DNA from 2 places in the Colwellia sp. SU-HH01217 genome. Region 2 is predicted to be linked to the other one. Evidence: predicted binding sites of a transcription regulator. Region 2 holds the regulator's gene; the other holds the start of a gene.
The links. Region 2 encodes sigma-54, which starts transcription at its own class of promoters, with help from an activator protein. Its sites were predicted from a motif close to GTTGGCACGNNNNTNGNNT; they were not measured.
Positions count from the first base shown of each region.

Region 1: a site for sigma-54 is predicted at 11,556-11,574, ahead of AC27G3_RS10670 (DUF2884 family protein). Genes of this name have one in related genera too.

Region 1 is NZ_BAAJLX010000007.1:68,232-84,834, reverse strand. It holds gene AC27G3_RS10715 (efflux RND transporter permease subunit) at 1-2,508, shown strand, start outside; partial or broken gene AC27G3_RS10710 (N-acetylmuramoyl-L-alanine amidase) at 2,519-2,806, shown strand; gene AC27G3_RS10705 (PEP-CTERM sorting domain-containing protein) at 3,028-3,603, shown strand; gene AC27G3_RS10700 (hypothetical protein) at 3,985-4,329, opposite strand; gene AC27G3_RS10695 (DUF885 domain-containing protein) at 4,501-6,300, shown strand; gene AC27G3_RS10690 (tetratricopeptide repeat-containing diguanylate cyclase) at 6,865-8,673, shown strand; RNA gene ffs (signal recognition particle sRNA small type) at 8,738-8,834, opposite strand; gene AC27G3_RS10680 (1-acyl-sn-glycerol-3-phosphate acyltransferase) at 8,938-9,522, opposite strand; gene AC27G3_RS10675 (DUF3014 domain-containing protein) at 9,527-10,405, opposite strand; gene AC27G3_RS10670 (DUF2884 family protein) at 10,704-11,516, opposite strand; gene AC27G3_RS10665 (hypothetical protein) at 11,758-11,961, opposite strand; cyclic di-GMP riboswitch class I at 12,053-12,136, opposite strand; gene zapE (cell division protein ZapE) at 12,218-13,438, opposite strand; gene dbpA (ATP-dependent RNA helicase DbpA) at 13,466-14,863, opposite strand; gene AC27G3_RS10650 (hypothetical protein) at 15,033-15,461, shown strand; gene AC27G3_RS10645 (DUF2986 domain-containing protein) at 15,500-15,691, shown strand; gene AC27G3_RS10640 (RNA methyltransferase) at 15,721-16,230, opposite strand; gene AC27G3_RS10635 (efflux RND transporter permease subunit) at 16,357-16,603, opposite strand, start outside.
Region 2 is NZ_BAAJLX010000001.1:371,466-388,068, reverse strand. It holds gene AC27G3_RS01660 (YhdP family protein) at 1-3,137, shown strand, start outside; gene AC27G3_RS01655 (carbon-nitrogen hydrolase family protein) at 3,130-3,972, shown strand; gene tldD (metalloprotease TldD) at 3,974-5,428, shown strand; gene AC27G3_RS01645 (hypothetical protein) at 5,573-5,923, opposite strand; gene yjgA (ribosome biogenesis factor YjgA) at 5,998-6,519, opposite strand; gene pmbA (metalloprotease PmbA) at 6,651-8,000, shown strand; gene mgtE (magnesium transporter) at 8,203-9,558, opposite strand; gene AC27G3_RS01625 (HPr family phosphocarrier protein) at 9,865-10,140, opposite strand; gene rapZ (RNase adapter RapZ) at 10,208-11,062, opposite strand; gene ptsN (PTS IIA-like nitrogen regulatory protein PtsN) at 11,103-11,585, opposite strand; gene hpf (ribosome hibernation-promoting factor, HPF/YfiA family) at 11,658-11,945, opposite strand; gene AC27G3_RS01605 (RNA polymerase factor sigma-54) at 11,983-13,494, opposite strand; gene lptB (LPS export ABC transporter ATP-binding protein) at 13,597-14,325, opposite strand; gene lptA (lipopolysaccharide transport periplasmic protein LptA) at 14,329-14,787, opposite strand; gene lptC (LPS export ABC transporter periplasmic protein LptC) at 14,810-15,376, opposite strand; gene kdsC (3-deoxy-manno-octulosonate-8-phosphatase KdsC) at 15,373-15,936, opposite strand; gene AC27G3_RS01580 (KpsF/GutQ family sugar-phosphate isomerase) at 15,936-16,603, opposite strand, start outside.

The sequences.
Region 1 (16,603 bases), on a different contig from region 2:
GATCCTTTACGGCTAACCAGTTTTAACTTATCTGTTACTGACGTTGCTGCTGCGCTTCGTCAAGCGCCTTTCGATGTCCCTGCAGGTAGTATGAAAGCAAATGATCAGCAGTTGATTGTTCGCGCTGATGCAACCTCAATTAATGCTCAACAAGTATCAGATATTATTATAAGAGATAACACTCGTATTGGTGATGTCGCTAATGTGTATTTCGGGCCTGCCGATGCAAGAAACATGGTTCGTCTCGATGGAAAACCTGTTATTGGTTTAGGTGTTATCCGCCAAGCACGCTCAAATACTATTGCAATTTCTGATGAAGTGTTAGCACTAATGGAACAAGTGGAAAGCAGATTTCCAGAGTTAGAAATGCAGGTAACCTCTGATGATGCTGAGTTTATCCGTAGTTCAGTAGAAGAAGTTTTTACCTCCTTGTTATTAACAATCATTTTAGTTATCGCTACTTTATGGTTATTTATTGGTTCCGGTCGTGCAACTATAGTCCCTGCTTTATCAATTCCAGTATCGCTAATTGGCGCACTATCGGCTATTTGGTTAATGGGCTTCTCAATTAATATTTTGACCTTATTAGCACTCGTTTTAGCGACAGGTTTAATTGTTGACGATGCTATTGTAGTTACAGAGAACATTCAACGCCGAAGAAACATGGGCTTAGGTGCCCGTGCAGCTGCGGTTATTGGTACTCGTGAAGTGTTTTTTGCTGTCGTAGCAACAACCGCCGTGTTAGTTGCCGTTTTTGTCCCTATCGCATTTTTACCATCAACAGCTGGTCGCTTATTTAGAGAGTTTGGTGGTGTTTTAGCCATTTCTGTCATTATTTCATCTTTTGTCGCGCTGTCCTTAGTACCTGCACTAACAGCACGTTTACCTCTAAAAGAAAATAAACCTACTCGTTTAGCTACTTTAGGGCAAAGTATTGTTGGCTTGTATCAACGCTCTTTACACTTTGCATTGAACAAGGCTTGGTATATATTTTTGGCGAGCTTACTTGCTGCCTCTGCCGCAATAAGCTTGTACAATGTGTTAGATCAAGAACTGATGCCCACTGAGGATAGAGGCAATATTCGAATTTTTGCGCGTGGCCCAGATGGTGTTGGTCTGAACTTTATGGATCGACAAGCACATAAAATGGAGGAAATATTACTCCCTTATGTTAGCGAAGGTGATATCGATTCGATATTAACTGTGGTCGGTCAGTGGGATCCTAATATTACTTTTATTAGAGTACCACTTAAAAACTGGGATGAACGTTCCCGTTCACAACAAGATATTATAGATGAAATAAAGGGACCTCTTGCTGCCATACCAGGTGCTCCTGCTAGAGCTTTTGGATCTAATAGTTTGAATTTACGAGGTCAAGGTGGCGGTTTAGAAATAGCTCTTACTGGCCAAACTTATGATGAAATATTTGCAGCAGCCCAAAGCTTTTCTAATGTTATTCAACAGGAATTACCTGAACTAGGTTTACCAAGAATTTCTTACCAACCTACTCAACCGCAACTTAGAGTGAATATTGATAGACGAAGAGCACAAGAGTTGGGTGTGCCATTATCGGATATTTCCACCACGTTGCGCGTTGCAATTAATGGTGATGATATTGCTGATTTAAATGTGGGTGATCAAGCCATTCCTCTTATTTTACAAGCCCAATTAGAGGAAATTAAAGATCCCACAGATTTAAGTAACCTGTATGTTGGCTCTAGTAACGGTAATCTAGTACCGCTTTCGAGCTTAGCCTATATCTCGGAAGAAGGTGTTGCTGCAGAATTAGAGCGTCAAGCTCAACGCAGAGCAATTGAATTAGAAATGGAGCTGCCTGAGGATCTTCCGTTACAAGAGATTGTTGAGAAAATAAGAAGCCTTGGTGCTGAAAACTTACCCAATAACATAGGATTAATTTTCTTAGGTGAAGCACTTACTTTTCAAGAGACCGCTAACGAAGTGACGATGACTTATGTGTTAGCTTTCGTCATTGTGCTATTAGTATTGGCAGCACAATTTGAAAGCGTTAACAGTGCGGTAGTTGTAATGGCCACCGTACCTTTTGGTATAGCTGCTGCTTTATTTGCCTTATTTTTAACAGGCACTTCTATTAATATTTACTCACAAATAGGTTTAGTAATGCTGATTGGGCTACTCGCAAAAAATGCTATTCTACTAGTCGAATTTGCCGACCAATTACGCGATAAAGGTATGGATGTGCGCCAAGCTGTAGAAGAAGCAGCAAGTACAAGGCTTCGTCCGATTACAATGACGTTATTATCCACACTGCTAGGTTCTTTACCTTTGATATTATCAAGCGGGGCCGGTGCTGAAGCACGCAACGCAATTGGTTGGGTTGTGTTCGGTGGGCTTGGAATTGCGGTAATCTTTACGCTTTATTTAACCCCTGTCTTGTACCTTGCCTTAGCCCGTTTCACCAAGCCACGTGCCGATGAAACAAAACGTTTAGAAACTGAGTTAGAGCAAGCTCAACAGTTAGAGTCTTAACAAAAAAGTAAGTGGTACCGAAGTACTCTATTACCACAAGTCAGCAAAAGGCAAAGCAATAGCAACTGTATTACAACAGAAACTAGTCTCCGCCCTCGCTTTATTTGATAGAGGTATTAAAGCCAAAACAGTTGAAGATAGAGGTGGATATTTACTTAAAGAAACTTCTGCCCCTTGTCTAATTGCAGAGCCATTCTTTATTGATAATGACAGTGATTTATCCTGTGCCACTATTAATCGTAAAGAATTAATAGCCGCTTATGTAAGTGCTATACATGATATTGCAGAAAAATTATAAACGCATATAGAAAGAATATCGTTGGTTGTTGCAATACTGTTAACAAAATTTTGATTTTCAATAGTTTAACTGTATGATTACTTTACACCTTTTAATAAAACTTTTTCAAAGACATTTCTACTCTCTTGATAAAAAAGGTTTTAATTTTTCGGCATGAATAATGCTTTATTAAAACCAAGTGATGTTTTATTACAAGAATGTAAATTATAAAGGTGGTAGTTATGAATACAAAAATGTTGAGAGTCGCAATTGCTAGTTTAATATTAACTGTTAGTGGTTATGCTAACGCTGGCCTTATTATTATGAATATTACTGATAATGGCACTGATTTAATGATGACAGCAACTGGTGATTACGATAATACAGGGCTAATAAGCCAAGGAAATATAAATTTAGGGGCAAATGCAGCTGTCGCCGGAACTTTACCTGCTTTTGGTTGGGAAACAGGGTCAAATAATCTGTTTGAAGCAACATTTGTAGGAAGCCTTACTGCTACTGGTAATGCATACCCAGCTTCGCTTACTTCTACAACAAATCCTTTTTTCTTCGCTAATGTGCAAAATCAGATTGCTTTTCAAATTAATGCCGCTTTGATTGGAACTGTTAATGAATCTGCAACTTTTAGTGGTGTTACATTAGCTTCACTTGGCATGTTAGCAGGTGAAAGTGTCAGTGTTACTTGGGGGCAAAACCAAGCAATTATTCAAACATCTTCAGTACAAGTTCCAGAGCCTACTACTCTTGCCATTTTTGCTTTAGGCATTATAGGTTTAACATCTCGTAAGTTTAAAAAATAGAAAATCACTTACAGATAATATATATTGTTTAAGCACCTTTTTAAGGTGCTTTTTTATTGTCTGTATTCCAGTTAATTAATTATTACAAGCGCAAGCTAATTGACCATTATCCTGAATCCATTCTTGATAATTTCCGTCGGCGCATTGCTGTTCTATTCTTGGGCAGCTTGCAGGATTTCGAGAATAATCCGATCCCGTTACAGCTCCAAACGTTGTGTCTGCTAATTGTTCTTTCAAAGTTTGAGTGGAACACCCTGATATAAGTAACAAAACGAGTAGATAAATAAACTTCATACGACCTTCTTAATTTTATAGTAACTAAAAATTAGCAGTATTTAATAAAACGATACTACTTAATTAATAAGTACCTTTACGCCTATTTTAGGAACAAATTTCCATAAAATCATCTTTTGATTCATTAATGTTTTTATACAGCCATGCCTGTTTTATAGCGTTAACTTCTTCTACTGTGCGTTCAGGTAATGCAGGCTTGGCTAAATCTAATATTTGTAGTCTTGTTTCTATTGAACGACAAAGTATCGCCCTAGCCTCTGGAATATCATTTTTATTCAAATTCAATAGCGCTGCTCTCATTTCTTGAGCTCCAGCATAAAGTTGACTGCTATGTGAGCCTGCACTTGAGACTGTACCGATATAAAAACCAACAAGTAATGTCACGATAAAGAGCATTAAGGTAAAAATTAATATGATGGACTTTGATTGCATTATAATCTCTCTAACTTATTGACCCTTAGTTTCAGGTGACCTCACTTATTCAATAGATACTCACTGTCTATTATAAAATTGAGTGTGGCTAAACATACATTATTGTTCATACTTATGGCAATATTGACTAGTAATGAAAATATTTGTACATACAAAAATATTGGGGAAATAATGAAAAGTATCAACTTAATGTTAAATCAAAAAATAAGTAATTTATTCCTATTGATTTTGCTTTGCTTTTATAACACACACTTAATAGCAAATGATCATATACCTAAAAGCGCAGATGAAGTGTTAACAGAAATAATTGATGAAAGGTGGGATTATTCATTAAAAGAAAATCCACTTTCAGCAACGCGAGCAGGTGTAAATACATATAATCATTTGCTTAAAGGTGTATCAGCTAAAGATAATGATAGACGTCTCGCAGCGGAAACTATATTCCTTAAACGTTTAACTAACATTGATGAGAATAAACTAACTGCTGACAACCGCATTAACTACCAACTATTAAAGTGGGTTTTAGAAGGTTCGATTCGTCGATATCAATTAGATTTATCGAGGATCCCATTAAACACCTTTAGTAGCTTTTATTTAGGCGTTCTAAATATGAGTAATGGTTTAGTGATGGACTCAGTAAAAGATTACCAAGATTATATTGCAAGGTTGAATGAAATTCCTCGCTATTTTAATGAAAATATTACCAATATGCGTAAGGGGATTAAAACAAACTTTACTCTACCTAAAATTGTTGTCAAAGGCATACTTCCAACTGTTCATGCACAAGTTTATCAAGACCCGACAAAAAGTAGCATGTATAAGCCCTTTTTGAAAATGAACAATAACATATCAGCAGAAAACCAAGCCATACTTAGAGCAAGTGCTAAAAAAGCGATATCAGAATCTGCAATGCCCGCCTTTGCTTCATTTGCTAAATTTTTTGGTGGTGAATACCTCAATGCAGCTTCAACAACTCTTGGTGCAGAGCAAATGAATAACGGCAAAGCTTATTATGCTCATCAAATTAAAACGTATACGACATTAACAGATATTACTGCCCAACAAATACATGAAACAGGCCTGAATGAAGTCAAACGAATACGAGCAGAAATGAACGAAATTATAAAAGCACTTAATTTTGATGGCAGCTTTGAAGAATTCACACAGTTTCTTCGTACAGATCCACAGTTTTATGCTAAATCAGCGAAAGATCTACTCAAAGAAGCCTCTTATATCGCTAAGAGAATTGATTATGTGATGCCTGAATTTTTTGGAAAATTACCACGAGTACCTTATGGCGTTGTTCCAGTACCTAAAGAGATCGCGCCTAATTACACCACAGCTTCATATAACGGTGGTGTCGTTGGTGGCACTCGAGGAGGTGCATATTGGTTAAATACCTATCAGCTAGATCAACGCCCTTTATATGAACTTACCGCGCTAACATTACATGAAGCTGTTCCTGGCCATCATCATCAAACTGCAATTTCACGAGAGTTAGAGAATGTTCCTAAATTTCGGTTAGGCTTATACTTTAGTGCTTATGGTGAAGGTTGGGGTCTATATTCTGAAAAGTTAGGGATAGAGATGGGTGTTTACGACACGCCATACGATCATTTTGGACGCCTAAGCTATGAAATGTGGCGTGCTTGTCGCTTAGTGATAGATACAGGTATACATGCCAAAGGTTGGAGTAGACAACAAGGTATCGACTTTCTCGCGAATAATACATCACTTTCTGAGGCAAATGTTAGAGCTGAAGTTGATCGCTATATTTCATGGCCTGGTCAAGCGCTTTCATATAAATTAGGCGAAATAGCCATTTGGAAATTTAGACATAAAGCTGAAAAAATATTGGGTGATAGATTCAAATTGCGAGACTTTCATGACGTTTTACTTGGCAATGGTGCATTACCACTTGCTATGGTCGAAAAAGAAATAGACCGATATATTGCGAGCCAAGCTAAGTGAAATAATTAACTAAAATGGTTAACTTAAATAATTAACTAAATCTTGATCTGAATGGTTTCAAAATTTAGCAAATAATTTGATGGTTTAACCGTATTAACGTACAGCACTTATTAGAGGTTATAGGTGCTTTACGTATTTTTAAATTACTCACTCAACACCAATACTGTTAAAACACTTTTTAACAGTTTATATTCAAGAATTTCTTACAGAAGCTATTATCTTAACTAAACTAAATTAACTAAATTAAGTTACTTTACACCTTACCTTCTCATCTTCTATAAATTAAAACCATGATAATGCTTTATATAACCATTTTCACGTATATAAAGTAGACATTAACCTAATATCGCGTTAATAATATGATGACAAAGATAATTAATAGTATTTACTTAATAGGTGATCTCCTTTATACGCAGAGAAAATAGCCAAATATGCAGTATTTATTTGAGTAACTACTTGTTTAAATTATTAAATAAAACAGTAATTGGTTATTTTAACCTGTAGAAATGATCACCTAATTAGTGAGATTGGTATAATGCCCCTTCTTAGAATAAAAGGTTAACAATGATTAAATGGATATTAGCTTTACTATTTGCATTAGCTGTTACACCACAGCTATTTGCTAGCGAAGTTAATGTAGAGTCCTTAAAAGCGAAATTAAGTAAACTTCCTGTAGATGACAAAGCACGCATAAAACCATTAATTGCATTAGCCAATTTTTATATCTACACCTCTCCTGACAAAACAGCTGAATATGCCAAACAAGCTATAGCGATACCTAGTATTGATAATAATAATGTAATTAAAGCAACTGCCTTGCGCTTACTTGGTCAAGCAGAAATGTATCAAGGTTTAAATAAAAAAGCTTTTACTCATTTAAATCAATCTATTATTAGCGCAAACGAAAGCAATGATCCTCATGTGCTTTCTGTATCGAATAGAGTAATGGGGGTGTTTCATGAACTATTAGTTGATCATGAAAATGCCCTTTATTATTACCTTGAAGCTTTGAAATTTGCCAAGTTAAGTAATAAGAAGCAAGATTTAGCAATGGTTTATAATAACTTAGGCAATGTATTGAACTCACAAAATGACTATATTGATGCAGCTAAATATTTTCAACGCTCAATAACGATTAATTCCGAACTCAATGATATAGAAATGAAGTTAAATGCTTCTGTGGGATTAAGCATATCGTTTTTAGGTTCTGGAAAATTACTACAAGCAGAAAAGTTACTTAAACAAGTACTAAGTAATAAAGCTTATATTAGTGACTTTAGCATAAGTGAAGCTTCCGTTAGTTTAGCTCATGTTTATAAGTCGAAGAATGAGCTAGCCTCTGCACAATCGCTTTATGAATTTGTCATCAATAATGATATCGGCAGTGCGTATCCTCCTGCTGTAGCTGCTGCATATGTTGGTTTAGCCGAGATATTGATTCAAACTGATAAAATACAAGAAGCTATTAATTTATACCAAAAAGGTATCGTTGAAGTTAAAGATAAAATATCTGTTGAAAGCGAAATGGCCATGTATGAAAACTTGGCTGAATTAGAACTGAGTCAAAACAACTTTAAAGCCGCCTCAAAAACACAATCTGACTACATAAAAAGAAGAAACCAAGTTCAGCCCTTAATACAAAAAGGTATCGTTCAAAAACTAGAAAGCCAATTACAAATGGAACGAGATTATATAAAACTGCAAGATGAATTATTGATAAGTGAACGTGAGTCTTTACATTCTTCACTTTATTTATTTGCCGTTGTAGTTATTTCACTCATTAGTTTGGTGTTAATTTTGATATTAATGCTAAGAAAACAAGTTATTGCTCGCTTAGAAGCAACAAACAAAACATTAAAAAAAGCCTCTGAAACCGATCCGTTAACAGGTATTGGTAATCGCCGGTTTCTAGACAATAAAATCAATGAATTTAAAGGAAAAGACATTGAAATGGCATTTTTATTGTTAGACATTGACCACTTTAAAGGTATAAATGATAATTTTGGCCACGATGTTGGTGATGAAATACTAGTTTCTATTGCAGAGACCATTAAGGACCTTTGTCGGAAAAATGATTTATTTGCTCGTATCGGCGGAGAAGAGTTTGTTATTTTAAATATGAACAGTACTAAAGAGGCTTCATTTTTATTTGCCGAAAGAATAAGACTTTGTATAGAGGGAATGACGAGATCTTTAGAGTCAACTGTTACAGCCAGTATTGGTGTTGCCATTGGAAATATGAAACAAGCCAATTACGATGAACTATATAAACAAGCAGATATTGCGCTTTACGCAGCAAAAGATCAGGGTCGAAACAAAGTATTATTATTTACTGAAGAAATTAAATCTCAAAACCAGACAAAAACGATATAACACATATTATATATTTTGGGTGTGCTATTTAGTAAAGAATTAGATGAAATAAGAGTGGTGGTAACCCTAATAGCCACACCCCGGCACATGAGTCGTCTGCTGCGGTTGCTTCCTTCCGGACCTGGCCGAGTTCACAGAGTATCATTGCGAGGGGACCAAAAGGGTCACCATAGAACGCTACTAACTATTATTACGTAAGAAATAATAGTAACGGCGCGGATTATCGCTAATCAATTAATAAGATGCAAGTACTTGTTTAAAAAATCAAACTGCTTGGGGATTTTTTGCGCACACACCAATAAAGTTCAATTTAAACTGTTCTAATTCAGAGTCAATATCATCACTAATATCTTGAGCAAGTAGAAAGTTTACAGTTCTTTTTTTAAAGTCAACACTAACAGGAACGACAGGAATATTCGCTTGACAGGCAATCAGTAAAAAACCTTTCTTCCACTCATCAGTTTTGCTTCTTGTTCCTTCTGGCGTAATAGCTAAAATTAACTCATCTACTTGTCTAAATTGGGCTACCATCTGACTAACAACTCCCTGCTTACTATTACGATGAATTGGCACTGTGCCTAAAGCTAATAATAGACCTTTAAGCGGCCAAACAAAGAGTGATGCTTTTACCATAGATTTTACGCGTAAATTAAGCGCTAACTTCACACCGATACAAATGATAAAATCCCAGTTAGAAGTATGTGGAGCAATGGCGATAATAAACTTTTTACGCTCAGGTAAGCTCCCGGTTACTTTCCAACGTAAAGTTTTTAATATCACCATCCCTAACCATTTAGATATAGTACTATTTGTTTTAGGCACACAAGGCGGTATATCAGTTAATAGCATTGAGTTATTCTGACTTCTCGTCTAGCTTTTCACTAAATTCAAGCAAGATTGATTTGATCACCAAGACATTCTCTTTACCTAAACGAAGTAATAATTTGTCAACATCATCTAGCGCTTCAATTTCTGCGTCTTGATACTTATACATTACACTAGGCCTAATAATTTTTAACTCTTCTTTAGGCATTTCAGCATCTAATACACGAGCGATTGCTGCTTGCACCGTTTCAGTAAAGTCATCTTCAGGGTAACCTAATTCTGCATAGGCTTCATTGAGCAATGGTTTAATTTCTATATACCAATCGACTAATTTATCGCTGTCCATTGAACGCAAAAGTTCAATATACGAAGTAAATCTTTTTTCAGATTGTGCATCCCATGTCCAGTGAGCTTGATTACTTTCATCTACCTGCTTGTCTTTTGCTGAAAATCCAACATTAGGAGAAATTAATGGACTGTATTTATAAGCTAAAGTACCTTGAGCAAAGTTATCAGTGAAAACAACTAATCGCCTAATCATGTCATCATCAATCACTAGCTTTAAGAGTTCTTTTCTCCATGTAAGAGAAGGAAGTTGCTCTCTAACCCACACATCACTCTCATTTAATGGAGGTAACGGATTAACGTCTACAGGCTCAATGATTGGCTCTAGTTCAACAACCTCTTCCACTTCAGGCGTAATAATTTCAGGGACAACAACTTCAGGCAAAGGAGCTTCTTCAATTACAACCTCAACTATTTCTTCCTCTACTTCAACTTCTTGAGGTGGAGTACTTTCGTTCGTATAAAGCCAAACCGATAAAGCTATTATCACAATAATAATAACACTCACTAAACCCCAAGAATTTGGCTTTTTGATATTTTCAACGGTTTCTGAATTTTCCATAATGTCCTATTTATTGTAAATAAAAGAAATACACTAATTTATTTTGCATTGAATTTAACTGATAAGTCATTGCAACGTTTTTTATTAATGGTTGCAAGCTTTAAAGTTAACTATTTTGTAAATTTTAGTATTGAATTGTTCAGGAGGGCTTAAGATAAGTCATTCTAGGGTATGTCACAGGAATGATATTTATTAAATAAAACAAATACAGATAAAACACTTATGGCCGCTTAATTTTTCTTTGTCAAAGCACATTAAAAAATCGATTCCGTCACAAGTGTTTAATCAGTTGCTGTCGTTAAATGCTATTTTGGTTATGCGATTTACCTTGCTTTGCAGTTAAAACATCAATATCTGCAAGCTCAGGGATGTTCGCTTGAAGTTTTGATTCTAAAACATCAATAGCAACCGCTGAGGCACATAGGTCATTACCTCGTTTTTCAAAAGATTTAGCGTGAGTTTCCATTTCATGCTCTATTTTTTCACCAAAATCTTCCATTCGAGTTTCAAACGCATCCATATCTCCACCAGAAGTTAGCATCTCTTTACCTAATGCCATTAATAAAGTCCCCATTGAGTTTTGCACTGCTTTTTCTATAACAGCTTCAATACGCTCTTCAAAGTCTTCACCAAAGATTTCATCGCCATCAATACCATCATCATTAAGGTAGAACCCTTGCTCAGCTGAAAAATGTGTTTCTATTTGTTGGTGAATAGTATCTAACTCTGTAGTGATATCTGCACCTACTTGGTTATTTTCGCCCAATAGCTCGTCAAACGTTTTCGTTAACCCATCTGAAGCTAACGATAAAGCATCTAAAGCGATCGCTTTTACTTCTGGTACAACATCTCTAATGCTGGTCGAGTATTGAGTCACTAAACTTTGCTGTTTTGCGTTTAAGGCAATAGTTTTACCTTTCACTATTAGGACTTTGTTATCGGTGATTGTGTAGAGGTTATTTTCCGAATCATCTAAAAATTCTAAGCTATCTTTAGAAACCTTTACGCCAGCTTCAAGTTGAATATCGCAACTAATTTGATGTGCAAAAGCACTAGCAGAAGCGATGCTTGTAGTTAAAACCAATAAAGAGGCTGTTAGGATGTTTTTCATGTGAAGTCCTTTATAATTTCATTGTAATTACAAAGTATATAACAAGACTGATGCCAAGTTAGCAAAGAAGGGTAACTATTTGATTTTTATTAACTTAAAAATAACTCTTACAATAAGCACAAAGCACTACCAAGTTAAAAAAACTAAATAGTGGTTATTTAAACTAAAAGTTAGTGATTCGGTACTTACTTAAACTAAGCCATAAAACAAGCACTTAAAATAAGAATACAAGTAAGCTAATTTACTTTACTTGTGACAACTTACGTATTTCAGAAAATTGGTAAGCAATCTCAGGGCTAACTTTATTATTTTTCAAATACGTTTGAAACGCACCAATTAATAACTTTAGCTGAACCAAATCTGTCATGCTAGCTTCTTCTTTATGAAACTTTGCCGCTAAATCTGTCAGTTTAGTTAGGTATTTTTTTGTTAAATTAACTTTCATTAATACTACATCCGATTTAATTTTTTATTATATTGTCGGAAAATAATGTTCGCTGTTAATACACTTAAATTATAAGTTAAGCACTATATAATTTTGTAGCCCAGCCATCATAGGTTTCCCCGTAGATCTGTGGTTTTGCGCGAATATTTTTTCAAATATCTTGCCAGATGCCATAACATTCTACACAAAGTTTATTAGATTACAACTATTCGTAACAAAATATTTCAGTGTAACCAAAACCATTAAGATATTGATTTTAGTAGTATATTCTTTGCATCTCAAACAACCTTGATTGACAGCGTTCAAACTCGAATGCTAATTGCGTTGCTTGATATAAGGCATCAATATCAACCTCAGCACTAATAATAAGACGTATATTTTGATCGTAAAACTCGTCAACCAGCGCAATAAAACGTCGAGCTTCATCATCAAAATGTCTTAGTTCTGACATTAAAACCCCGCTTCGTTGGTAGCTATCCTCTACTCCTGAAAACACTGCAGGAATTAAATCACCATGAAATTGTGGTAAATTATCTATAAGGATAGTGTCAAACATATCTGCAAGAGTTATATAATCTCGCTGGCTTCTTGGTCCTGAGCATAGCGCAAAGAAGTCAAAGTAAATCGTTTTATCGTGCATGGCTATATAATCAATATTCCGATGATTAATGCAAATATGACCCGAAGCAAGCTTGTTCTCCTGAGTAATATCAATAAAACGTTGCCTTAAGAAGTTAGGATATGCGGTGCTTGGATAAACATAATCACGATAAGGAATTCCTGTGTCTGTAATTTTAGGGGACAAAGATGAATAATGACTGTCTGATAACGATCTTCGATGATCAATTTCACCATCAATTGAAATAACCTGACAATGGTCATTAATCAGTTGAATTGTGGGTAAGAATAGAGCCCGTTGAAGTCCATTTTTATAGAGGTTTTCAGGTTGACAATTTGAGGTAGCAACCAATGTTATCCCTTGGGCAAAAAGAGCGTCCAGCAAGCCCGACATAAGCATAGCATCACCAATATCTGACACAAAAAACTCATCAAAGCAGAGTACGTCGACTTTAGTTGCCCACCTTTTTGCGATAGTGCTTAATGGATGCGTTTGTTTTGTTTGTTGCAAGGCATGTTGATTTGAAATTTCATTTAATTGCTGGTGAACACTTTCCATAAATCGATGAAAGTGAATACGCATTTTTTTATCAATAGCAAGATGTTGATAAAACAAGTCCATTAGCATGGTTTTACCACGCCCTACTTTGCCATAAAAATAAATACCTTTGATGTACCTATTTTGATTAAACAAGGGTGTTAGTTTTAAGCACAGAAGCTTAGAGAAAAAAGATGAGTTATCACTCGCTGTTAATGACACTTGGCAAGAGAGTTCATTAAGCGCATTAACAGCAAGTAATTGTGCCTCATCATAAGACAACTTCTTTGTTTCAACGAGCTGTTGATACGCTATTTTCATCGACATCAGGAATTGCTCCCAATAAAATTAAACGCTTAGGTGTCTTACTCTAAAGGTTCTCCCCTTTAACTTCCCTTTTTCCAGTTTTTTAAGGGCTAATTTAAGTGCGTTTTTATCTACTGCTACATACGCCCAATTATCCAAAACATTGATTTTACCAACTTGTGATCCTTGAATACCATTTTCACCTGTTAAAGCACCAAGAATATCGCCAGGCCTTACTTTTTGCTTTTTACCACCATCAATTTGCAGTGTAGCCATTTTGCTTTGCAATGGGGCTTGATCGAGTACAGATAAACTAGGCAAAGGCTCACCAGTAATAACTTGATCGAGGTAATCCTCAAGCAAGCCAACCTTATAACTTTCTTTCTCACTAAATAAAGAACAAGCGATACCTTTACTTCCTGCACGCCCAGTACGACCTATACGGTGAACATGAACTTCACTATCACGAGCAATATGATAGTTAATAACGGCATCTAGTGCATCAATATCTAAACCTCTTGAAGCAACATCTGTTGCAACAAGCACTGCAACACTCTTATTGGCAAAACGAATTAAGGTTTGATCTCGATCTCTTTGCTCTAAATCACCATGTAAAGCTAAAACACTAAAACCAAAGTCATGTAATTCATCGGCAACTTCTTGTGCTTCTTTCTTCGTGTTACAAAAAATAACCGTAGACTCAGGCGTATTTTTCAACAACAGTAACCTTACAGCTAATAAACGCTCCTCTACATCAGCTACTTGATAGAAGTGCTGAGTAATACTACTGCTATCATGGGTCGATTCAACTTTAGCCATTACAGGGTTAACCATAATATTCTGGGCAATTGCTTGAATTTGCTTAGGAAACGTTGCACTGAACAATAAGGTTTGACGTACTTTCGGGGCGCGCTCTACAATGTTATCTAACGCTGCTTGAAAACCCATTTCTAGCATACGATCAGCTTCATCAAGGATCAGCATTTCTAAATTATCGAGTTGTAAGGTACCTTTAATAACGTGTTCTTCTACTCGACCAGGCGTTCCAACAATAATATGAGCACCGTGTTCGAGTGAACCTATTTGTGGGCCAAATGGTGTGCCGCCACACAAAGTTAACACTTTAATATTGTGAATAGTACGGGCCAACTTTCTAATTTCTTTAGCGACTTGATCTGCTAGTTCTCGTGTTGGACATAAAATTAATGACTGGATTCTAAATCGTTTTACATTTAATTTAGCCAATAAACCTAAACCAAAAGCCGCAGTTTTACCTGAACCGGTTTTCCCTTGGCCGATAACATCTTTGCCTGCCAATATATCAGGCAGGCTCAATGCTTGAATTGGTGTCATTGACTTGTAGCCCAAAGACGATAAATTTTGCAGTAAGTCGTCGTTTAGTGCTAATGATGAAAATTCAGTCGGTTTATTCTGGCTCAAGGTAAAATCCTTCGTTAAACAATATATAGTTTGTAGACTATTTAGGCGCGCATAATAACAGCAAAGCTTAGTTACAACCAAGCATAGTTGGAATTTGTTTTTATCCAATGTTTTCTTAGGAAATCTTGTGTATTATTATCAAAATTTTCAGTAGATAAATGGACGTTTAATGAATCACCTCACCAAAGATACTCACGCTTTACAACACGAATGGACACTATTACATCACAATATCGAAAACTATGAAAAGTTTGCCTTAGTCATTAAACTTGTTGCTATACTTCTTTGCTGTTGGTTGTATATTTCAAAGTCTCCTATTATTTTAACTACCTTGATAGTGCTAACTCTTTGGGTATTAGAAGGCGTATGGAAGACTTTTCAATCTCGATTAATCGATAGAATATTATTTATTGAAAAATCGATTAATACCTCAATGGATGACTCCTATCAAGCCTTTCAATTGTACAGCACTTGGGAAAGTAGTCGCCGAAGCCAACTTGGTTTAATTAAAGAATACCTTCTAAATTCGTTAAGGCCGACGGTTATGTACCCCTATTTAATTTTAGTGCTTATAAGTTTCAGTGTTAGTTTGCTATAATCAGCGCTTAGTTAACTTATTATCAAAATATTAAAGTAATGAATCGCAAGAAAAAAATTAATCAAAGCCTTAAAAAGCGCCTAAAAAAAACAAATGCTAAATTGCAAAAAACAAACAAGCCTAAGTACATATCAAAAGCTGAAAGAGCAAAAATAGCCGCAGAATTAGATAATACGCCATGTAGTGAATCAGATAGCAATACAGGCAGTCATACAGACAGTAACAATTAATAATAGCGAGTCAAAAACTACCGTTAGCGCTAGCGTTTCACTTTAACTTTATTATTGGTATCTCTACTTTTTTTAATTAATGCATCACTGGCTATAGAGTTCTTAGACTTTGCCAAGCGATCATACAATAAAACATTTACAGAGGCGGCTAAATTCATACACCCCACAGTAGGCACATATACAACTGAGTCTGCCCTATCGATAACCCCTTGTGAGATTGTGCCATCTTCAGGTCCAAAAATATAAAGCGCATTCGCGGGGTGATTAAACTCTGGAAGCGGTGTTGCCCCTTCAATTAAATCGACACAGACAACTTGCATATTGCCTTCAATATTGTCAAGTAAGTTATCCACACACGAAAGAGGAATATTTAAACTAGCATCCTTGGTATCAGTATTGTATTTAGCTGCTCGAGCAAAGCGCTCTCCTGTAAAGTAAACCTCATTGACTTGATAGCAACCAGCAGCCCTCATAACTGCGCCAACATTAGTTGGACTTTTAGGGTTAATTAATCCAATTTTTACATATTCATTTTTCATTATGCTTAATTCCAATTATTTTTCACTATTATCCTGTAAAGCGTGAATATTTTTTCAGTTCTGAGCTGAAAAAAATGCCAACCTTGTTTAGAGATTGGCATGTAGAGATCTAATCATTTCTTATCGTTAATTCGGATTACTTGACCCTTTTATTTTTTCTCTCATCGATTGAATGAGCATATAAAAATATGGCACAAGTAACGTCCCAAATAATGTTGCAGCTACCATACCAGCAAGTACTGTAACCCCTAAAGATACACGGCTCCCTGCACCCGCACCACTTGCAAACACTAGTGGCAATACACCTAAGATAAATGATAACGCCGTCATTAGAACAGCTCTGAACCTCATTCTGGCAGCATTAAGTGCAGCA
Region 2 (16,603 bases):
AGCCATTATCAATTGAAGTTAATCGTGATCAAGAGCAAGTTTTTGCTTATTTATCGTATGTTGACTTATTTAGTTTAACCTGTTTATTTCCTTTGTTTTCTGCCGACGATAACATGAGAGCTATGGTAGAAGCGTTATCTCTAGAAGGAAGTATTAATGAATTATATTTTCAAAAAGTTAACGATAACTATCAAGTTGCAGCAGAATTTAATGATTTTTCGAATAAATTTTATCAAGGTATTCCTGGGCTTATAAATAGCTCTGGTGATCTTTTATTTGCTAATCAGCAGTTACAACTTAGTTTAACTGCTCAACAAGGCGCGTTGGATTTTCAGCATCATTTTGTTAAACCTATTCCATATCAACATCTAGAGACTAATTTAACGGTTAATTTTAGCGATCAAGGCTGGCATCTTAAGACACAAAAATTAGCGCTAGATTCTAAAGAACTAAACTTATCTGCACAGCTAGGTGTTGATGTGCCAACAGAAGGTTTGGCTACTATGTCTTTGTTAGCGAGTGTGACTAATGGACATGTTGAATTTGCACATCACTATTTTCCATTAACGTCGATGAGTGAAAGCTTGGTCAGATATTTGAAAAACGGTTTAGTCTCTGGTGATATCGATCAAGCATTAGTGATGTATAACGGCGCGTTTTCTCATTTCCCATTTGAGGATAAAAGCGGTATTTTCACCGTAGATGCAGAGCTAACTAACAGTCAGTTTAATTTTGATGATGACTGGGCAAACATCACTCAGTTAGACGCGAATTTAAATTTTACTAACAACAGCATGATGATTACTGCCCGAGGTGGTGAATTATCTGGTCTTGATATTAATACCGTGGAAGTAGGAATTGCCGATTTGTCAGGCGATCCGGTACTTACCGTTGATATTGCCTTAAAAGAAGTTAACCCTGCTAATGTTACTCAATTAATGAACCATAGCTCACTGGCCGACTCAGTTGGCAAAACGTTAGAACAACTGGTCATAAGTAAAAATATTAGTGGGCATTTTAACTTGTCATTACCGCTTAACAGAACTGATGAAGTTATTGCAGAAGGGATCATTAACTTTTCTGATAATTTATTAGCGCTTCAATCACCAAAGATGGATTTTAGCGCACTAAACGGTCAGTTAACCTTTAAAAACGATGTAATTAAAACCAACAAATTATCGGTGGTATGGCAAGGTATGCCATTAACACTGTCTGTTGATGCAAGTGATAAGCAAGGTTATTTTAAAACACAAATTGATATCAATGGCTATTGGCAACAAAAAGAGTGGTTAGCACATGTGCCTTCTGCTTTAAAACGTTATGCACAAGGAGATGTAAACTGGCAAGGAAATTTAGTGCTGAATTCACATCACGATGGCGGTTTTTCATATAATTTTGATGTGCAATCAAACTTTCAGGGATTAAATTTAGCTATACCTGCACCTTATCAAAAAGTTGCTGATGATAAAGTTGCTTTTAATGCCCATATTTCTGGTGCGTTAGATAGTTCAACTATTGAAGTGGCAATGGGAGAGCAATTAAGTTTTTACGGATTATTAAACCACCAAGCAACAACAGAACAAGCACAGTATGATCAAGCAACAGCGAGTGTTGAAAAAGGTAACAGCTCGCCAATTTATTTCTCTCGAGCACATTTGATTTTAGGTAATGAAAAAATGTTATTACCTATGGATGGTTTCCATATTACTTCTGCATTAGAAGAAGCAGATTTTGCCAGTTGGCAACCCTTTGTAATGGATATACTCGACAGTATTGATGAGAGCCAAGAAGATAATGACGTAGTGCAAACTGCTCAAACCGGTCAACAAACACTTAATCGGCCATCATTGGTTAAGCCGCTAATTGCTAAACCTGAACGTATTCGTGGCTCAATCAATAAATTGAATGTGTTAGGGCAAACGCTAACCGATGTATCGTTTAATGTGTTAGATAAAAACAATTGGTGGTTGTTACAACTTAATGCTAAAGAAGCGAGAACGGAAGTTAAATTTTACCCTTCGTGGTTAGCAGACGGTATAGCGGTAAATGCAGATTTTCTGCATCTTGCACACGATATGTCTGAAACAGCACAGTCAAGTGAAGTGTTAGGATTGAATGAGGCATTGGCTGAAAATAAAGCATTGTTTTCCAGTATTCCACCTATGTTGTTTATCTGTGGCAGTTGTCAATTTGGCAAGGTTGATTTTGGTCAATTAAGTTTTGAATTAAGTCGGCCTGAACCGACAAAAATAGTGTTAGATAAGTTTACTGCTAGTCGTGATAAAAGCCAATTATCCCTTAATGGTCAATGGCTATTTAATGAGAGTGTTGACGTTAATAAAACTGAAAAATGGTTGTCTAAAACCCAAATATCTGGACAGTTAGCAGTTAATGATATTGAGTTTGAAATGGAAAAACTTGGCTTTGCTTCTAGTGTTAAAGAAAGTGGTGCGGAGATTGATTTCTCGTTAAATTGGCAAGGTGGGCCACAAGACTTTCAGTTAAGCCAACTCAATGGCAAATTAAATACTGAATTGGATGATGGCGTATTATCTGATGTTGATGATAAAGGCGTTCGGGTTGCCTCTATTTTAAGCTTAGGATCGTTGGCGCGTAAGCTTAAATTAGATTTTCGAGATATTTTCAGTGATGGCATGTTTTATAGCAGCATTTCTGGTGATTTTGATATAAAAAATGGTGTTATGTATACCAAAAATACCGCGATGAAAGGTGCCGCAGGTGATTTAGCTGTTAAAGGTAATACTAATTTAGCTACGGGATTGCTTGATTATCGTATGAATTACAAGCCGAACTTAACCTCAAGTTTACCCACCATAGCTTGGATTGCGACATTAAATCCTGTGGTGTTTTTAACAGGGCTTGCTATTAATGAAATTATTACTGCAACGGTCATTTATGAAGTTGTCTTTGAAGTTACAGGAGATCTTGATAGTCCTGTAGTTCGTGAAGTTAACCGTAAGAACCAAGACGTTAGTGTTGGCAGCTCTCAGCCTCCAAAGTTAATTAATGATGTAACGCCGGCAGAAAAAAAGGTGCCACAAAATAAATTCAAAGAAAATAAAACTAGCGATCACTCTAAAGTGTTAGCTGCTCACAAGGATGAAATAGATGGTTAAGCTTTCTGCTATTCAATTATGCTCAGTGCCGAATGTTGAAGAGAACATCAAAGTTATTACTGAGCAGTTAAGCTTGTTGTGCGATCCAGACATAACACAAGATAATGAGCATATTGTAGTATTACCTGAGTGTTGTTTGTTTTTTGGTGGTAAAGATTCAGAGCAGTTAACGTTAGCAAAACAGACGCAACAGTCAAATCAACTCGTTAAGGCATTAGCCCAATTAGCCCAACAGTTTGGGATTACCTTAATTGCCGGCACAATTCCTTTATTGTCATCAAGTGGTGATAAATTTACTAATGCTAGTTGTGTTTTTTCACCGCAAGGCGAATTAATCGGGCAATATAATAAAATTCATTTGTTCGATGTTAATGTTAACGATAATGAAAAAAATTACCTTGAATCTAAGTATACGCAGGCGGGTACCTCCGTCGAAAATGTAAAATGTGGACCAGTAAATATTGGCTTGTCGGTTTGTTACGACGTGCGTTTTGCACAGTTATATCGACAGTTAAGCGTGCAAGGTGCAACTATTATTGTAGTTCCTAGTGCTTTTACCCGCGTCACCGGTAAAGCACACTGGCAAGCTTTGTTGCAAGCTAGAGCTATTGAAAACCAAGTCTATATCGTAGCTGCTGCTCAAGAAGGCGTACATTTAAACGGTCGGGAAACTTGGGGGCATAGTATGATAATCAGCCCTTGGGGAGAAATATTAGCTTGTAAGCCCTCAGGTGAAGGCTTTATTAGTAGTGAATACCGACAAGAAGAAATCAATCAAGTTCGTGCAGCAATTCCTGTGCATGAACATAACAAGTTTACAGTTGAGTTAAATTAATATGAGTAGTGGTATTGATCGCAGTGTTGAACAAGAGCTGATTAATGATAGTGGTTTAGACAGAGATTTTTTAAACCAAACCTTGAGTAGTATCTATCAAAATAAGATTGACTTAGCGGATTTATATTTTCAGTCGAGTCAACACGAATCTTGGATGCTTGAAGACGGTATCGTAAAAGAAGGCTCGTACAATATCGAGCGTGGTGTTGGCGTTAGAGCGATTTCTGGTGAAAAAACAGGTTTTTCCTACTCTGATGATATTTCTAATTTCTCGTTAACGAAAGCTGCTGAGGCTGCCAAGAGTATTGCTGATAGTGGTAATAGCGATCGAGTGCAAATTTTTGCACCGAAAAAAGGTATCAGTGCTTATCAATCAGTTGAGCCAATATCGAGCTTAACGCAAGAGCAAAAAATTACCTTAATGCATGAAGTGGAAGCCCATGCACGTGCTACCGATAAACGTGTACAACAAGTCATTGTAAGTTTAACAGGCGTATTTGAAAAAATTCTTGTGGCGGCGAGTGATGGCACTTACGCAACAGATATACGACCACTTATTCGATTAAATTGTTCTGTACTAGTAGAAGAAAACGGTAAACGTGAACGAGGCGGTTCAGGTGGTGGTGCACGTACTGATTACAGTTACTTTTTTGAAGTAGAAGGTGGTAAACCTCGTTATCAACATTACGCTGAAGAAGCTGTTCGCTTAGCCTTAGTGAACTTGGCGGCGATTGAATCTCCCGCTGGCGTTTTGCCGGTAGTATTAGGCGCAGGCTGGCCTGGTGTATTATTACATGAAGCGGTTGGTCACGGCTTAGAAGGCGATTTTAATCGTAAAGGTTCATCGGCATTCTCTGGAAAAGTTGGTCAGCAAGTGACATCTGAGCTTTGTACTATTGTTGATGATGGCACTATGGCTAATCGTCGAGGCTCGTTAAATATTGATGACGAAGGAACGCCAGGGCAGTACAACGTGTTAATTGAAAAAGGGATCTTGAAAGGGTATATGCAAGATAAACATAATGCCTCATTAATGGGAGTAAACCCGACAGGCAATGGTCGACGTGAATCGTATGCACATTTACCGATGCCGAGAATGACTAATACTTATATGTTAGCAGGTGAGAGTGATCCGCAAGATATTATAAAGTCAGTGAAAAAAGGTATTTATGCACCTAATTTTGCCGGTGGACAGGTAGATATTACTTCTGGAAAATTCGTTTTTACTTCATCAGAAGCGTATTTAATCGAAAATGGCGAAATAACTTCTCCTGTTAAAGGGGCGACTTTAATAGGCAGTGGCCCAGAGGCGATGAAGAATGTCTCTATGGTAGGTAACGATCTTAAGTTAGATGCAGGTGTAGGTGTGTGCGGAAAAGATGGTCAAAGTGTGCCTGTAGGAGTTGGTCAGCCGACATTAAAAGTTGATGAAATGACTATTGGTGGAACGCAATAACTCTTAAAGTTGTCGATAACATGAGCCGAAATTAGATTGAGGCTCATGAGTCAAGTAAGTACGGTGCTTTTTAATATGAACTCGGTTTGATATATGGTTAATACATTGAAAAATAGCTGCTAGAGAAATATTTGTGAGCTCAGCTTAGTTAAGCTTTAAACCCGCCCAAGCGCGTGTCAGCGCCCATATCGCGATGATAATAAAGGTGGTATGAACAAAGGTGAAGTAGGTAATCACATAAACCCAAGTCCATGCCGAATGAAAGCCACCCATTATCACCATTGCTATAGATACAATCCCTAATACGACAAAGGCAACAAGGTTAAGTTTAATACCTAGCATAATATGATAATGGGCGAGGCTTGAAGAAACCGATTGTTTTTTTACCAAAAGCAGCCAAATAAAAGCAAAACCGGGTAAAAAGGTCAGGTTAAGCAGTGAAGCTAATGCCGCGTTGGAGGCTAACTTATTTTGTGCTTTATCTGGGCTGCTCATTTTATGTTTTTTCGTCTAATAACAAAGATAGTTAAAGCAATAGCAAAGAGATTAAAATAAAGCCAATAAAAGTCTTAATGATTTTCTACATTGGTTTTAAGGTAGTTAAATAACTCAAGTGTGTGCTTACCTATTTTTTCAGCTTTCTTTTCTTTTTTCGCTTGTCGAATGATCTGCTTGAACTTTTGACGTTCCATTTTATCGTTTTGTGCTAAAACGTCTTCAGCGGTTTGATTATCACCTTCAATTAATGCATCTCTTAAACCTTCTAAACGAACAAACTTAGCTGTTTCTTGCTGATGTTTGTTGTTCATCACATCTATTGCCTGATAAATAGGCTCAAGATCTGTTTCCATTAATACTTTTGCTATATGTCTTACATGGCGGCGAACAGCTTCATGTTTACCTTTGATTTTATCCGCTAATATCATGTCAGCGAGTAACTCGTCGGTTAATGGAATTTTGCTGCGTTGATGCTTAGACATATCGACTAACGACTGAGCAAAGTCCTGCATTTTATGCATTTCTCTTTTTATTTCTGATTTACTTTTTAATTCTTCTTCTAATTCGTCGATATCGGGTGCAGACTGGGGCATAATGTTGATCATCAATAGCAATATATAAATTATTGTCCTTAGTATAACTCAAACTAGCAAAGGCAATATAGCCATATTAGATCTCAAACCAGAAAATATGTAAAAAACTGGTAATTAACGCAGAGAAAATAATCAAAATGACAGAAAAAAACAGCCTTATTAACCAATTCGAACAAGTCAAAGAGCGTGTAACTAAAGTACTTGAATTAGCCGATTCTCTTGGGGCTGATGGTGCTGAAGTTGCCATGAGCCGTACGCAAGGACTTAGTGTTGGAACTCGTTTAGGTGAAGTTGAAAATGTTGAATTTACTAATGATGGCGCGTTAGGGATTACAGTTTATCAAGGCGGTAGAAAAGGTAGTGCCTCTACCGCTGATTTATCAGAAAGCGCATTAAAGAAAACCGTACAAGCAGCGGTTAATATTGCTAAATATACCTCTGTTGATGATTGTTCAGGATTAGCCGATAAACAGTTATTAGCGATGGATCCGCCTGATCTTGATTTATATCACCCTAAAGACCTTAGTACTCAAGAAGCGATTGAACTCGCTAAAGCTTGTGAAAATGAAGCGCTAGCTTTTGATAAGCGTATTACTAACTCTGACGGAGCCTCGTTAGATAGCTTCGAAGGTTTTAAGGTTTATGGGAACAGTCATGGTCAATTAGTTGGTTATCCTAGTTCACGTCATAGTTTAAGTTGTGTATCTATTGCCTCAGACGGCGATGAAATGCAGCGAGATTATGCTTATAGTGTCAATCGTGATTTTGATTTGCTCGACAGTGGTGCAAGCATTGGCCGTAAGGCAGCGAAAGAAGTTATTTCTCGATTAAATGCTCAAAAGTTACCGACTGGTAAAGTGCCTGTTATGTTTCGCTCTGACATCGCCAATACAATTTTTGGTCACTTAATTGCTGCTATCAGTGGTGGAAACCTTTATCGAAAATCTTCATTTCTAATGGACTCTCTTGGTCAACAAATTTTTCCATCGTTTTTATCTATCGAAGAAAAACCACATTTGAAAAAGGCACTAGCCAGTAGTGCTTTTGATAGTGAAGGGGTACAAACCCAAGATCGTAGTATTATTACAAGTGGTGAGTTAGATACCTATTTGTTAACAAGTTATTCAGCTCGTAAGTTAGGACTAACGACTACAGGTCATGCTGGCGGTATACACAATTGGTTGGTGTCTGCTAATGGTGGTGATTTTGAGGCGATGTTAAAAAAGCTAGGTACTGGTTTATTAGTCACTGAATTAATGGGACAAGGCGTAAATGTGTTAACAGGCGATTATTCGCGAGGAGCAGCAGGTTTTTGGGTTGAAAATGGCGAGATTGCCTACCCAGTTTCAGAGATCACAATCTCAGGTACTTTACAAAATATATTTAAAGGATTAGTTGCTGTGGGCAGTGATGTTGATATGCATGGAAGTATTAGAACTGGCTCGATAATTATTGAAGAAATGCAGGTTGCCGGCAATTAATGATGCGTTAAATACCATCACATCAGGTTAATTAGGTGAGCTACTTTATACGAAGAATAAATAACGAAGTACTGCATTATTTTAACCAGTAGAAATGACCACCTAGTTAGTGAGATTGGTATAATTATGGGGAAGCGTTGAAGCTTCCCCATTTTTTTGTGATTTTTCAGTTTTGATATTTAAGTTCAAAGACACAAGGTCGTTAGGTAAGCAGTAAAGTAGCGGTACCTAAAAAGGCAAATATACCAACCACATCGGTTATTGTGGTCAGTAATACAGTACCTGCAAGCGCTGGATCTATGTTCATACGCTTTAAGCCCAAGGGGATTAGTACGCCCGCGAGTCCTGCGGCGGTCATATTCATCAACATAGCAAAGGCAATGACTCCACCTAACATCATATCTTGCTTCCACAGTGCAACAACACTAGCAATTAATAAAGCCCAAATAACACCATTTAAAATGCCGATGGCGAGCTCTTTAGTTAATAAGGCGCGAGAGTTACTATCGCCAATATGGCCTAATGCCATTCCTCGGATAACTAAGGTTAAGGTTTGGTTGCCTGCCACCCCGCCCATGCTTGGCACAAGGGAGTTAAGTACGGCAAGAATGGCAAGTTGCTCAAATACCCCTTCAAATAAGCTGGTAACAGCAACGGCGAGTAACGCGGTAACTAAATTAATCCCCAGCCAAACGGATCGTTGTTGAGTACTTTTTACAACAGGAGCAAAGGTATCCGCCTCATCATCTAAACCTGCCATACTCATCATGGTATGTTCAGCGTCTTCACGGATTATATCGATAACATCATCAATTGTAATACGGCCTAATAATCGACCTTCATCATCAATGACAGGTGCTGATAACCAGTCGTAACGCTCAAAGAGTTGGGCAACGGCAGCTTCTTCCATATCCGCGGATACGGCTTGTATTTCTTTATCAATTAACGACGATATGCTGGTTTCAGGTTTTGCTGTGACTAATGAAGATAATGATACCGCGCCTTTAAAGACATCATCGCGATTAACCACATAAAAAGAGTCGGTTGCATCAGGTAGCTTACCTTTTAACCTTAAATACCTTAAAACAACATCAACAGACACATCAGGACGAAGCGTGATGGTGTCTGTATTCATAATACCACCAGCAGTGTCTTCACCAAAAGAAAGCGCGGCTTCAACCCTTGCTCTATCTTGACTGTCCATGCTGTTGAGCACTTCACGGTAAACTGCGTCAGGCAGGGTTCTTAAAACTTCGGCTAAATCATCAACGTCCATGCCTTCGGCAACAGCTGCCAGTTTTTCAGGCCGCATGCTTTTGAGGATGCCTTTACGAACCGATTCATTGAGCTCTTCGAGTACTTCACCATGATTGTCTGGATCGATTAACTGCCATAATACTGAGCGTGTTTTACCTGGGGAGGATTCAAGGATGAGTGCTATATCGTACGCAGGCATATTTTGAAGAAGTTTACGTACGGAAACAAACATACCGCTGCCGAGTGCTTCATTAACTTCTTGCAAGCGCTGTTGATTGATTTCTTCTGATATTTCTGGCATATATCAGCCTTAATTCATCTAAATTCTGGAAAGTAATGCTAAGTGAAAGGCTTACTCAATTTAACACAATAGATATAAGTTAATGGTTTAGGATGGTTGATTTAGTGTACTTGTAAGATTGCAATCAACGCTAATATTAACTTTTTACCCTGTTGGATAGTTAACGGTTTAAGTTTCACTTGATTTAGTAGGATAATGATAACGCTTGTTATTATTTATCGCCTTATAAGAGGTAAAGTTTATCGCAACTTTGTGTTTTTAGCAGCTTTTTTCTTATCATTGGCTCGATAAAAATAACAGATAGGATTATTCAGACTCGTCAAATTTGTTGGTAAATAATTGTGTGATACTGCTAAGGGCTGCTTGCGCATCTTCGCCTTGAGTAATTATTTTAACACTTTTTCCTTTTGCGCCAGCCAATAACATTAACGCCATTATACTACTGGCGTCTGCTTGTTTATTTTCTAATACTAGAGTTATTTTTGCTTGAAACTGCATACTCAATTGAGCAAGTTTTGTTGCTGCACGAGCATGTAGACCTAATTTATTGGTAATGATAACGTCACGTTCGAAGGTTTCCATAGTCTACGCTCTTTTTAAAGTCATAAGGTAATGTGAGCTGAATGCTCGAACTTATGGTAAATAATAATTAGCTACTCATCACTTCAATATCTCGATGGTGCGTCTGAATATCTTTACGCTCTTTTCTAAAGTTACTGGCTAACAACTCTGAAATGTAAACTGAACGATGTTTGCCACCTGTACAGCCAATGGCAATAGTTACATAGCTACGGTTATTGCGCTCTAAGTGAGGTAGCCAAGTCATCATAAAGCTGTTTATTTGCCAAATAAACTTAGTAATTATAGGCTGGCTAGCTAAAAAATCTTTTACAGGTTGATCTAACCCGGTCATGCCTTTGAGCTCTTTTTCCCAAAATGGATTAGGTAAAAAACGGGCATCAAAGACAAAATCTGCATCGATAGGGATGCCGTGTTTATAGCCAAATGACTCAAAAACTAAGACCATAGAACCTGACTTTTTACCTAACACACGCTCTCTTACTAAATCGGCAAGTTGATGCGGGCTTAATTCGCTGGTGTTGATGTATAAATCAGCGCGTGTTGATATGGGTTCTAATAATTTTTTTTCTAATGAAATGGCTTGATCAAGCGCGACATTTTGTTTAATTAACGGATGCAAGCGGCGTGTTTCACTAAAGCGCTTAATTAAATCATTATTATTGGCATCAAGATAAAGAATATTGAGCTCTACGGCATTGGGAAGATAATCAATGATTTCGGAAATATCATCAGGATCTTTTGGTAAATTCCGCACATCTAGACTGACGGCAACCGTTTCATAATCGTTAATAACCGTGTGAATAAGCGCAGGAAGTAAATTAACAGGAATATTATCAACGCAGTAATATCCTAAGTCTTCCAACACTCTAAGAGCCACTGACTTTCCTGAACCAGAGCGACCACTGACGATGATAAGTTTCATATTGTTACCTACAATTAAAAAGGGCGTAAAGGTTTATTAACTAACTGATTGTTTGGATAAAGTCGAAGAGTTGCTCGTTATCGCGGCATTTTCTTAATTGCTTACAGTTATTTTTATCACTAAAGAGTTGAGCGATGCTTTGCAGGGTACTTAAGTGTTCTTCACAACAATCCTCGGGAACAAAGAGTGCGATAAAAATATCGACTGGGCGATTATCTATGGCATCAAATTCAATAGGTTGTTCAGTGGTTATTAATACGGCCACTACTTTTTGGTCGCTTTGAATACGCCCGTGAGGGATCGCGATTCCATTACCAATGCCTGTGCTACCCATTCTTTCCCTGGTCATTAGGCTTTCAAGTAACTGGTGCTGATCTAAGCCGGAAATTTTATTAACCGCAATGGAGCAAACTTCTTCAAGAATACGTTTTTTACTATGGATACTCACTAAACAGTGGGTACAGTCTTTGGTTAGGATATCTTGCAACTTCATCATATATTTCTGCGGTTTATCAATATTCATTGGTACACCTTTTTAGTTACTGTCACTGGGTAGGATCAGCAAATAAAAAAGTGATTGTGAGCTTGTGCCAATCTAATGGTGATTGACTTTGCCTTTGTATTTTAAAATTTGTTTATCAAGTTTATCTATTAACAAGTCTATCGATTTATACATGTCTTCATTCGCTGATGAAGCAAAAACTTCACTACCTTTAAGGTGCAAGGTTGCCTCGGCACTTTGCTTGAGTTTTTCTACAGTGAGCACAATGTGGGCGTTATTGATTTGATCAAAATGACGCTCTAATTTAGAAAATTTGTTATTGACATACTCTCGTAGAGAACTCGTGATTTCAACATGGTGGCCAGTAAGATTAATTTGCATAAACGAGATCCTTATTAATTAAAAATTTCAAATAGTATTAAAGTAAACTTTTTCGTTGATTCGAAGGCGGAATAGTTAAAGATTCACGGTACTTAGCAATAGTTCTTCTAGCTACGTTGATCCCTTGATCTGCTAAAAGCTCTGCTATTTTGCTATCACTTAATGGTTTAGACGGTATTTCTGCGGCAATCAGCTTTTTAATTAAGGCTCTGATGGCCGTTGATGAACATTCGCCGCCATTTTCAGTGCTAACATGGCTAGAAAAGAAATATTTGAGTTCAAAAATTCCTCTAGGGGTATGCATATATTTTTGTGTGGTAACACGCGATATGGTTGATTCGTGCATATCAACAGCTTCGGCAATATCATTTAACACCATAGGGCGCATTGCTTCTGGCCCATGCTCAAAAAACCCTTGTTGCCGCTGCACGATACAGTTTGAGACTTTCAATAAGGTATCGTTGCGTTGCTCAAGTGACTTAATGAACCATTTAGCTTCTTGTAAGTTAGAACGAATAAATTGATTATCACTGGAAGATTTCATCGTCCGAGTTAATGCCGCATACTGCTGATTGATAGATAATTTAGGTGCGGTATCAGGATTGAGTTCAACCATCCAACGACCATTTTTCTTTTCTACAGAAACATCAGGAATGACATACTGATCATCACTTTTAATGACCGCATCGCCAGGACGAGGGTTAAGCGTTTGAATAAGACGAATAACTTCCCGAAGTTGATCTTCTTTTAACTTGGTTTTGCGCATTAGTTGGCGGTAATCACGGCTGCCAAGTAAGTCAATATGTTCACTGATAACTAATTTACACTCAGCTATCCAAGGTGTCGACGGTTCAAATTGGTTCAATTGAATCAATAAACAATCGGCAATTGAACGAGCAGCAACACCGATTGGGTCAAACATATTGATACGTTTCAATACCGCTTCAACTTCATCTAATTCGACATCCTCTTTGGCAATACTCTCAAGAATGTCTTCACAGCTTACGGTGAGGTATCCTGCATCATCAACAGCGTCAATTATTGCAGTTGCAATAGCTCTATCAGTGTCGCTAAAAGGAGTTAATTGCATTTGCCAATGTAAATGGTCTTGAATAGAGTCTTGAGTTTCACCTTGGTAGGTGTAATCTTCTGATGGTGCTGAGTTACTGACACCTGAGCTAGCTGTTCCTGCGCTATATGAATCATCCCAAGTTGTGTCCATATTTAACTCATCTGGAATGTCATTCTTTTCCATAGCTTCTGTTGTACTAATTTCATCGATAGTTGGGGTGGAGTCTTCACTACCGTCACTCGTTTTACTTTCATTAGCACTTGCAGAAGGGTTATGACCTTCTTCTATATGATCCGCTTTATTTTCGTTTGAAGCCGGTCCACTTTCATCCACTTCTAATAGTGGATTGCTTTCAAGCGCTTCTTGAATTTCTTGTTGGAGATCTAACGTTGATAACTGCAACAGCTTTATTGCTTGTTGCAGTTGTGGTGTCATGGTTAAATGTTGTCCAATACGGAGTTGTAATGTAGGGCGCATTTACCTTTATAAATTTCCTAGTTAGTTTAAATAAAGCATAGTTTACGTTATTGAGAAAAGGTGTCTTTTCTTAAAATAAATTTACTTATTTGTATTCCATCACTATAACGTGAATTGTTCACCTAGGTATACATCTCTTACGTGTTGATTCGCAAGTATTTGTTCTGCATTACCTTCGGCAATTAATTCACCATGACTTACAATATAAGCGTGTTCACAAACATCGAGAGTTTCTCTGACATTATGATCGGTAATAAGTATGCCAATACCACGCTCTTTTAAATGGATAATAATCTTTTTTATATCGCCTACTGAAATAGGATCAACACCTGCAAAAGGCTCATCTAGTAAGATAAACTTGGGATCGGCAGCTAATGCTCTTGCTATTTCTACCCGTCGGCGTTCACCACCAGATAAACTCATACCTAAATTATCTTTGATATGGCTGATATGAAACTCTTCTAATAAATGTGCGAGTTTTTCATCACGCTCAACCTCTGTTAGTTCTTTTCTAATTTGAAGTATCGCCATGATATTTTCGGTGACGGATAGTTTTCGAAAAATAGATGCTTCCTGAGGTAGATAGCCAATACCTTTGCGTGCTCTTTCATGCATCGGCGATAGAGTAACATCTTCATCGTTCAAGACAATGCTGCCACTGTCATTGGGAACTAAACCGACAATCATATAAAAAGACGTGGTTTTTCCTGCACCGTTTGGCCCTAATAACCCGACAATTTGGCCTGCTGCCACTTTTAAGCTGACATCCTTAACCACTAAACGTTTTTTGTAAGATTTAGCCAAACCATTGGCGATAAGTGTCGCAGTCATATACTAAGGAGTTACCTTTTTTTGAGGTTGTAATACGGTTGAGGTTTTCTCGTTTTGATTGCCAATGGCATCAAGTTTCTCGGTAAGAGTGTTATAAGTAATTTGGCTACCTTTAACTTCACTACCCGCTTGTTGAAGCAGGGCATTCCCCGAGATAACTAATGAATGTATTGCCGGTTCATAGGTAATCTCGTCTGCTTGGAGTGATATTTTACTACCATCAGCTAGGGTTTGCTCGAACCTTGCTGGGTTTCCTTTGGCAACATAAACTTCTTCATCAACTTTTGCTTGATAAATTTTAACTGAATCGGCTTTAATCGTTAAAGTACCTTGCTGAATAACAACGTCGCCAATATAGCTGGCAATTTTATTTTTCAAGTCACCAGCCTGACGATCCGCAGAAATCATAATTTCTTGTTCAAAATCTGGCTTTTCATTTGCCGAAATTACGAAAGTTGTCATCGCCGAGCTAAGCAAAAGTATACTAGCTGTTATCTTTTTTAAAAGTAGTTTTGTCATGTTCAGTTAGTGTCATCTGGGTTGTGTTTATATCAATAATTAGTCCGGTGCCATACATAGTAAAATTTTTGCCATAGACAATCACTTTTTGGTTGGAGCTAATAATATTAGTTGTTAAGTCGAGCTCTAAAGTTTTACCATGAACTTCTTGTATTAAAAAGTCTTTCTCTGTGCTGGTAATTCTTATGGTATTTTTTAAGACTACTCTATTGTTATTATATAGTGTCGCTTCTTTTGCACTAACTTGCCATGGTGAACCTGATTTTTTTGGATATAAGGTATAGTTAGGTAGTTCAAAATGGGTAAACTCTAATTCAGTATAGTGCTCCATGCGATCTGCTTCAATTTCGTGGGACAAGGTGCCCTCGGGATTATAAATCGCACTTTTTAACGACTCAGCAATAAAGTCTGGTGCTAAATCGCTGTCGATAGCATCTGTTGGTTTTTTATTGGCATTACGCCATTCAGTTAACCCGTAAAGGCACGCACCTAATAAAAATATGACTATAGCCCATCTGGACAGTAGACTCATACACTTGCACCTTTAGCGTCGGCTAATGTGCCTTGGGCAAGCATTATCATGTCACAAACTTCTCTAACTGCACCGAAACCGCCACGAATAAAGGTGATGTGATCAGCGTGTTTTAACACACTTGGGTGAGCGTCCATAACGGCAATTCCTAAACCTACGGCTTGTATACAAGCGAGATCTGGTACATCATCACCAATATAAGCAATTTCATTTAATTGGATATTTTGTTGTATGGCTAGAGCTTTAAGTGCAGGGAGTTTATCCTCTTCACCTTGAATAATATGATGGACATTAAGTGCTTGCATACGATTAGAGACAATTTTTGATTTTCTACCGGTAATAATCGCGATATCAACACCACTTGCGCCTAATGCTTTTATGCCAAAGCCATCTTTGGTATGAAAGGCCTTAAGTTCTTCACCGTCATTACCTAAGTAAATACGACCATCGGAGAATACGCCATCGACATCACACACGAGTAACTTTATTTGTTGGGATTTTTTTAAAATCTCAGGGTTAACAAAACCGTAAAGGGTATTACTACTTGATGAAGGGGCCATTATAAAACTCCTGATTTTAATAAGTCGTGCATATTCATCGCTCCGACAGGAATATTGTGTTCATCAACAATAATTAAGCCGTTAATTTTTTTATCTTCCATAATCTTTAAGGCTTGTGCAGCTAACATATCAGAATTTGCAGTCGTTGGGGAAGTTGTCATAACTGAAGTAATTAAGTCTTGATGAATATCGACTTTAGCATCGAGTATTCTTCGCAAATCACCGTCAGTAAACAGGCCGAGTAATTGATTGTTATCGTCAATAATGCCTGTCATACCTAAACCTTTTAACGACATTTCAACTAAAGCATCTTTAATGAGCGCGTTTTTAGAGACGAGCGGTAAGCGTTCTCCAACATGCATAATGTCATTTAATCGTAATAATAACTGTTGACCTAAACTGCCGCCGGGGTGAGAAAGAGCAAAGTCATTTGCAGTGAAGCCTCGGGCATTAAGTAAAGCTACAGCTAACGCATCACCCATAACTAAAGTGGCTGTAGTGCTTGACGTAGGAGCTAATCCTAAAGGACAAGCTTCTTGAGATACTTTTATACAAATATGAGTATCAGCAAGTTTAGCGAGTGTCGAAGCAGAATTTCCTGTCATAGATATAAGTTTAGCACCGATACGCTTAATAACAGGAATGATTGCTAGTACTTCACCTGTTT